DNA from 3 places in the Thalassolituus sp. UBA2009 genome. Region 2 is predicted to be linked to each of the others. Evidence: predicted binding sites of a transcription regulator. Region 2 holds the regulator's gene; each other region holds the start of a gene.
What was found. Region 2 encodes LexA, which represses DNA repair genes until DNA is damaged. Its sites were predicted from a motif close to TACTGTNTANNTANACAGTA; they were not measured.

Region 1 (2,270 bases), on a different contig from region 2:
TTTCATCGTGCCGGGTCACCTGCAGGCGACGGGTTAAATCGGCTTCGCCCTGAGCAATGTCCGACATCGCACTGTTAAGCACGACCAGTGGTCGTAACAGGTAAGAGATAATCATGCCGGCAATCAGGGTTACCACCACGATAGTCAGAATGCCAATCAGCATGCTTGACCAGCGCAGGGTCGCCAGGCTGGCAAAGGCTTCGGCCTTATCCATCACCAGCAGCAGACGCCAGTCAGTACCGTCGATGGAGTAAAGCCCGACCAGACTATTGCGCTGATTAAAGCTGGCCTGCTGGATTTTATTCAGCTGCAGTTGTGTACCGTTGCCGAGAAGGGCTGAAACATTTTTACCCAGCAGCTTCTGATCCGGATGGACCATAAAATCGCCTTTGCTGTCGAGCAGGGCAGCATAGCCACTGTCTCCGAGCTCGATACCCAGTACTTCTTTTACGATGGCTTCGAGAGAAATATCCCCACCGATCACTCCGCCACGCAGCGGCTCGGCAAAGGTAACGATTAATTCGTTGGTGGTAACGTCAACATAAGGCGCTGTCAGAACCTGGCGTTTTTCTGCCATCGCCTGCTGATACCAGGGGCGGGTGCGCGGATCGTAATCGACTGGTAATTCATCATCCGGACGCATGATCATTTCGCCGCTGTCGGTGCCCAGATAGAGGAACATATAGTCACCGGATGTCAGCCCCTGTTCGATCACCGTTATACGGTCGCCATTAATTAATGCTTTGGCGGTGCCACTTAAGACCTGACCTTTATTATTGATCCAGCTGCTGACGTAGCGGCTGGCACGTTCACCGGTTACCTGAATGCGCTCACCGATGGCTTGCTCTAGACTGCTGCGGGCCTGCTCATAAGTAAAAATGCCACTCAAAGCAAGAAGCACCAGAATGGTGCCACCGACGGCGAGCATCATCTGTTTACGGATACTGTTACGCATAGGATTTATCCTGAAAAACGGGCTGTTTTCAGCATAGATCAAATATTGTACTGAGCGTTTTGTTAAAAGAGCCCGGCAATACGCGCAGGCGCTGGCACGTGAACAGGGGCTCGGCTATGATGAGTGCTGTATAAAAATACAGTTATTTCCATGCGCCTGATTATTGCCGAAAAACCCAGCCTTGGCCGTGCCATCGCCGCCGTGCTGCCCAAGCCACACAGTAAGGGCGAGGGATTTATCCGTGCCGCCAACGGCGACGTGGTGAGCTGGTGTATTGGCCATCTGTTAGAGCAGGCAGAACCGGATGCTTACGATCCGGCTTTTAAACAGTGGCGGCTCGATCATCTGCCGATTGTACCTGCGCAGTGGCAACTGCAGGCCAAAGCGCAAACCCGTAAGCAGTTGAGTGTACTGCGCAAGCTGGTTAAAGAAGCCGGCAGTCTGGTACATGCCGGCGATCCGGACCGTGAAGGCCAGCTGCTGGTGGACGAGGTTATTGAATTCCTGAAGGTGCCCGGCGCCAAACGCCAGGCAATGCAGCGACTGTTAATCAGTGATTTAAACCCGCAGGCGGTGAGCCGGGCACTGCAGCAGCTGCGCTCTAATCAGGAGTTTATTCCGCTGTCGGTGTCGGCGCTGGCGCGTTCCCGTGCCGATTGGTTGTATGGCATCAACCTGACCCGCGCGTACACCATAAAAGGTCGTCAGGGCGGAGTTAACAGCGTGTTATCCGTTGGCCGGGTGCAGACGCCGGTACTGGGGCTGGTGGTGCGCCGTGATGAGGAAATAGCTGACTTCATCAGCAAACCTTTTTACGAGGTGCAGGCAGCTGTTCATTTAACGGCAGAGTCCCCCCTGAGTTTCTACGCCAACTGGCAGCCGAGCGATGCCTGTGCCGCGCATCAGGATGAGGAAGGCCGGGTGCTGAATCCGAAGCTGGCCGCCAATGTCGCTGCCCGTATCCGTCAGCAACCGGCGCAGGTTGAACAGGTTGAGCGTAAAGAAAAAAAGCAGGCGCCGCCGCTGCCGTTTAATTTATCGGCGTTGCAGATTGATGCCGCCAAAGCGCTGGGCATGAGTGCGCAGCAGGTTCTGGACGGAGCACAGAGCCTGTATGAAAAGCATCAGTTAATTACCTACCCGCGCTCCGACTGCCGTTACTTACCACAGGAGCACTTTGCCCAGCGTCAGCAGGTTCTGAGCGCTATCAGTGCGCACAGCGAAGCACTGGCTTCGGCCTGCGCTCAGGCCGACAGCTCAATCCGCAATCAGGCCTGGAATGATGCCAAAGTGGGGGCACACCATGCGATTATTC
Region 2 (2,270 bases):
TCGATGAGCATATTTATGCAGAACCGTTTACTTTTTATTACTAACGGTTCTGTGTGTCGTTCAAGCTATTGAAAACATCCTGTGATACACTCCCGCGCCCAGTTTTGAGAGGCGGTTATGGCGCGCTTTTTTGAAATCGTAGAACTTTCCAATGGTGATATCGCCCTGCGTCGTGCCGACGATCAGGACAGCGATGCACTGGTGTGTATTCATTTTTCCGAAGATGCCAAGGCCAGCCTGCAGGCGCATCATATGGATGTTGCGCGGGTAATGCTGGAAGCCGGTGTACGTAAAGTCGGCGAGCTTTCCGGTATGGAAGTTGAGCGCGAAGACTTCGACACCCCTGAGTATCAGCAACGACTGCACTGAGCTGTGCTGTGCTGTAGTGAATTGCCTACAGTCCGTACGTGTGAAGCTGTGCTGAAAGCACAAAAAAAGCCCTGATCAAGATCAGGGCTTTTTTTGTGTTCGTCGCTTTCTGCGCCTCAGGGGCGGCGCTGAATCAGCACCACATGGCTGCCGCTCTGGTCGGCCTGCTGGCGAATAATCTGCCGTTCGTGGTTGCTCAGCTCGCCCTGCCATTCAACAATCATATGGCTGTTGCCGGCCGCCAGAACTTTGCTGCACAGGGCCAGCTGGGTGTCATTGCACAGGTCGAGATGAATCACCGGCGAATGCTGCAGGCCCATGCTTTCCAGCCAGCTTTTATTCATCGGACGGTGCGGGCTCAGCCACATCAGCCAGCGCTTATGCGCATTGCACTGTGCCAGCATCGGCAGCAAATGCATGGGCTGAATGGCACTGCCTTCACTGACGATGACCTCGGTCAGACTGCCGCGCAGCGCACTGGTGCTGACCCTGGTCATTCTGCCTGGTTGCTGGCTGCTGAGAGATAAGCCGGCTTCTTCCATTCCGAGTAATAACTGACGCATAACAATCACCCCGAACCTGTGAACAGTTGCTGTTAGCTGCGGCGTACAACGCCGACGTATAAACCTTCAACGGCAAATTCCGTTTCCCGCAGATCAACTTCAATGGGCTTAAAGTCGTCATTTTCCGGGTGCAGAATCACCTGATTACGCTTCTTCTCGTAGCGCTTGACCGTTACTTCGTTATCGACGCGGGCAACGATGATTTCGCCATTACGGGCGGTTTCGGCTTTGTGCACGGCAATGTAGTCGCCGTCGAGAATACCGATGTTCTTCATACTGTCGCCATGAACTTCCAGCAGGAAGTCTGCAGAAGGGCGGAAGAAGCTGGGTGGAATCTCGCAGTATTCGGCGATGTGTTCCTGAGCCAGGATGGGCTCACCGGCGGCTACACGGCCAACGATTGGCAGACCCGGATTCTGCTCTTCAACAATGCGCAGGCCGCGGGAAGCGCCGGGCATAATTTCAATCGCCCCTTTACGTGCCAGCGCCTTTAAGTGTTCCTCTGCGGCGTTAGGCGATTTAAAGCCCAGCTCGGCAGCAATTTCGGCGCGGGTGGGCGGAAATCCTGTTTCTTCCAGTGAGGAGCGGATGAAATCCAGAACCTGCTGTTGTCGTGCCGTGAGCTTGATCATGATGCTTATCCAGTCTGTTGATCCATACAGTATGGTGTAAATGTATACAGTATTTTATCCAGTGTAAACCCCTGTTATCAGCGGTCTGTGGATTACGGTGTATTCACCGCCGTTGTACTGACCCGGATAATGGAATGAGGCTTTTAGCCTTTGGCCGTATATGGGGTTGCCTAAATCTCGTTTTAAACGTATGTTTGAAACAGTTGTTTTGTACTGTCGGCGATGGCAATAAAGCCGCGACAGCGTGATAAGGCAGATGCAGGGTTATGGCACAGAAAGATACGGTAAAAAGTATCCTGAATGCGGCAGAGGAGTTGTTTTCGGAGCGTGGCTTTGCCGAGACCTCATTGCGGAATATCACCACCAAGGCCGGAGTGAATCTGGCGGCGGTGAATTATCATTTTGGCTCTAAGAAGGCGCTGATTCAGGCGGTATTTGCCCGTTTCCTGACGCCATTCTGTGAAGATCTGGAACGTGAGCTGGATGCCGTACAGGCACGTCTGGATGGCAAGGTACCGGAATTACCGGGCATCTTAATGCTGTTGTCGCAGACGGCGCTGCGTGCCGGACATGACAGCCCGCGCCGTCTGGGTATCTTTATGCGTCTGCTGGGGCTGGCTTATACCCAGGGGCAGGGGCATTTACGCCGTTTTCTGCAGAAAGAATACGGCCCGGTGTTTAAAGCCTTTATGCGTCTGGTGACGGC
Region 3 (2,270 bases), on a different contig from region 2:
ATCGATGGTTTCGTCTTCTTCATTGGAGCCGAACAGCACCGGGGTTTTGCCCTCAGTCACACTCAGCGCCACCATGTGCGGTGCCGGAGAACGGCTGATGAGTTTTTTCTTTTTCAGACTGTAAGCCCAGATTTCTTCAGAGCCGTTTTTATGGCTGCCGTCATAAGCGCCTGAATGCATCAGCATAAACACCATATCCAGCGTGCTGCTGTAAGCCGTGATGGCATAACCACCCGGAGCCCAGTCACCTTCGATGCCGGTATTCACCTGCAGTTTTTCTTTGATTTTTACGGTTTTGCCACTGTCATCGGCGAGGTACAGGGCTCCGCCGAAGGTGGTCAGGATCAGCTCACCGTTTTTACGGCGTTCGCTGTGGATATAAATCGGGTCGGCATCCACATCGAATAATTTGCCCGATGCTTCAACACTGTATTCCTTACCTTTCAGGGTGAAAGTTTTCAGCTGTCCGGTACCACAGGGCGTACTGAAGCTAGAGCCTTCCAGTGCCGGATAAACTCCGTAACATCCCGGGGTCGGCACTTCAGTAATCACTTCGCCGGCGGCAATATCAATTACCGAAACTGAGGTGGCCGGTGTGGCATTCTGCACATACAGCAGTTTTTCATCGGCGCTTAATTCCAGTAGCTGGGTCATGCCGATGGCTTTTACGGCTTTATTAGGCACGATGATTTCTTTCTTACGGCTCAGGGTTTCTACGTCATACACCTGCACCACGCTTTCTACCGGACCATAGGTAATGCGCTTGGCAAAGTCGGACAGCACGTAAACGGTTTTGCCGTCTTTCGAGACTTTCATCTGCGAAGTAATACCCGCCGGCATCGAGCCTTTATAGTGCAGGTCATCCTGAGCGAAGACGTGAATCTGGCTGGCGCCCCCCCAGGCGGCTTCGTTCATAAACACATTCGGCCCGGGCTGAATGGTTTTCTCGACCGTAAAAACTTCCGGCTTAAAGGGCTCTGCCTGCGCCGCCGGCATCACCGCCGACAACAGCAGGGTTGCGATACAGGCCGCCAGCGGTGCCGGAGTGAATACGCGGCGGGACAGGTTTCTGGTTTTACTTTTTTGCTTGGTTAACGTCATGGTTTGCAGCTCTTGTTGTGAGTCTGCAGGAGTGAAGAGCAGCGCCCATGCCAATGCCTGAGTTAACAGGCCAAACCTACCTCTGATGAGGTACCTAAAGAGGCCAATACTGACAATTTGATCAGAATTGTTACGTACTGTTAGTGCCCGCTATTAACGATAAAACCGTCAGCACTATAAAGGCGCGCCGGACAATAACGCCGGCGTTGTTCTGGTGCGTATTGTTTGCTGCCTTCGTCACCCGTATCCACAGGCGGTGAAGCCCTACCCGAAACCCCAGGCATGGGGTATCCTGCGACCTCTGAACGCGGGGGATGTTATGAGTAACTGGCTTGATGCCGTAAAGTGGGACGCCGATGGTCTGGTACCGGCCATTGCGCAGGATTATAAGACCGGCCGTATCCTGATGATGGCCTGGATGAACCGGGAAGCACTGGCGCTGACGGTGCAGGAAAACCGCGCCATCTACTATTCCCGCTCGCGCCAGCAACTGTGGCGTAAAGGCGAGTCTTCCGGCCATGTGCAGCAGCTGCACGAAGTGCGCCTTGACTGTGACGCCGATGTCATCACCCTGCAGGTGGAACAGATTGGCGGTATCGCCTGTCATACCGGCCGCGAAAGCTGCTTCTACCGGGTCTATCAGGATGGCGAATGGGTCAGCGTTGATCCGGTTCTGAAAGATCCGAAAGACATTTATTGATTGCTACTTAACGAAACTGAAACAGCTATGAGCGATATACTTTCCGCCCTCGGCGATATCCTTGAAGAACGTAAGAGCGCGGCCGCCGATTCATCCTATGTGGCCAGCCTGTATCACAAGGGCCTGAACAAGATTCTGGAGAAGGTTGGCGAAGAAGCCACCGAAACCATTCTGGCCGCCAAAGACGCCGAGACCAGTGGCGATAACAGCGATGTTATCTACGAAACCGCCGACCTGTGGTTCCACACCCTGGTGGCACTGGCCAAGCTGGGTGAGCGCCCGGAAGCCGTGGTTAACGAACTGGCACGGCGTTTTAATATGTCCGGCCTGGAAGAAAAGGCGTCACGTACGCCCAAGTAAATCGGTACAGACCAGAGAACTGAGAGATTGAGTATGCCGGACTGTCTGTTTTGCCAGATTGTCGCCGGAAAGATTCCGGCCAATGTCGTTTATGAAGATGAGCACCTGC

Region 1: B3P58_RS05135 (DNA topoisomerase III) is a predicted target of LexA. The motif match lies at 1,080-1,099, and genes of this name have one in related genera.
Region 3: B3P58_RS04925 (amine dehydrogenase large subunit) is a predicted target of LexA. The motif match lies at 1,209-1,228, and genes of this name have one in related genera.

What each region holds. Positions count from the first base shown of each region.
Region 1 covers NZ_DDCJ01000043.1:99,103-101,372, forward strand. Annotated here, with positions in the region: gene B3P58_RS05130 (methyl-accepting chemotaxis protein) at 1-955, opposite strand, end outside; gene B3P58_RS05135 (DNA topoisomerase III) at 1,106-2,270, shown strand, end outside.
Region 2 covers NZ_DDCJ01000068.1:58,420-60,689, reverse strand. Annotated here, with positions in the region: gene B3P58_RS08570 (hypothetical protein) at 118-369, shown strand; gene B3P58_RS08565 (cell division inhibitor SulA) at 486-932, opposite strand; gene lexA (transcriptional repressor LexA) at 965-1,564, opposite strand; gene B3P58_RS08555 (TetR/AcrR family transcriptional regulator) at 1,831-2,270, shown strand, end outside.
Region 3 covers NZ_DDCJ01000043.1:53,080-55,349, reverse strand. Annotated here, with positions in the region: gene B3P58_RS04925 (amine dehydrogenase large subunit) at 1-1,101, opposite strand, end outside; gene hisI (phosphoribosyl-AMP cyclohydrolase) at 1,421-1,801, shown strand; gene B3P58_RS04915 (phosphoribosyl-ATP diphosphatase) at 1,829-2,161, shown strand; gene B3P58_RS04910 (histidine triad nucleotide-binding protein) at 2,195-2,270, shown strand, end outside.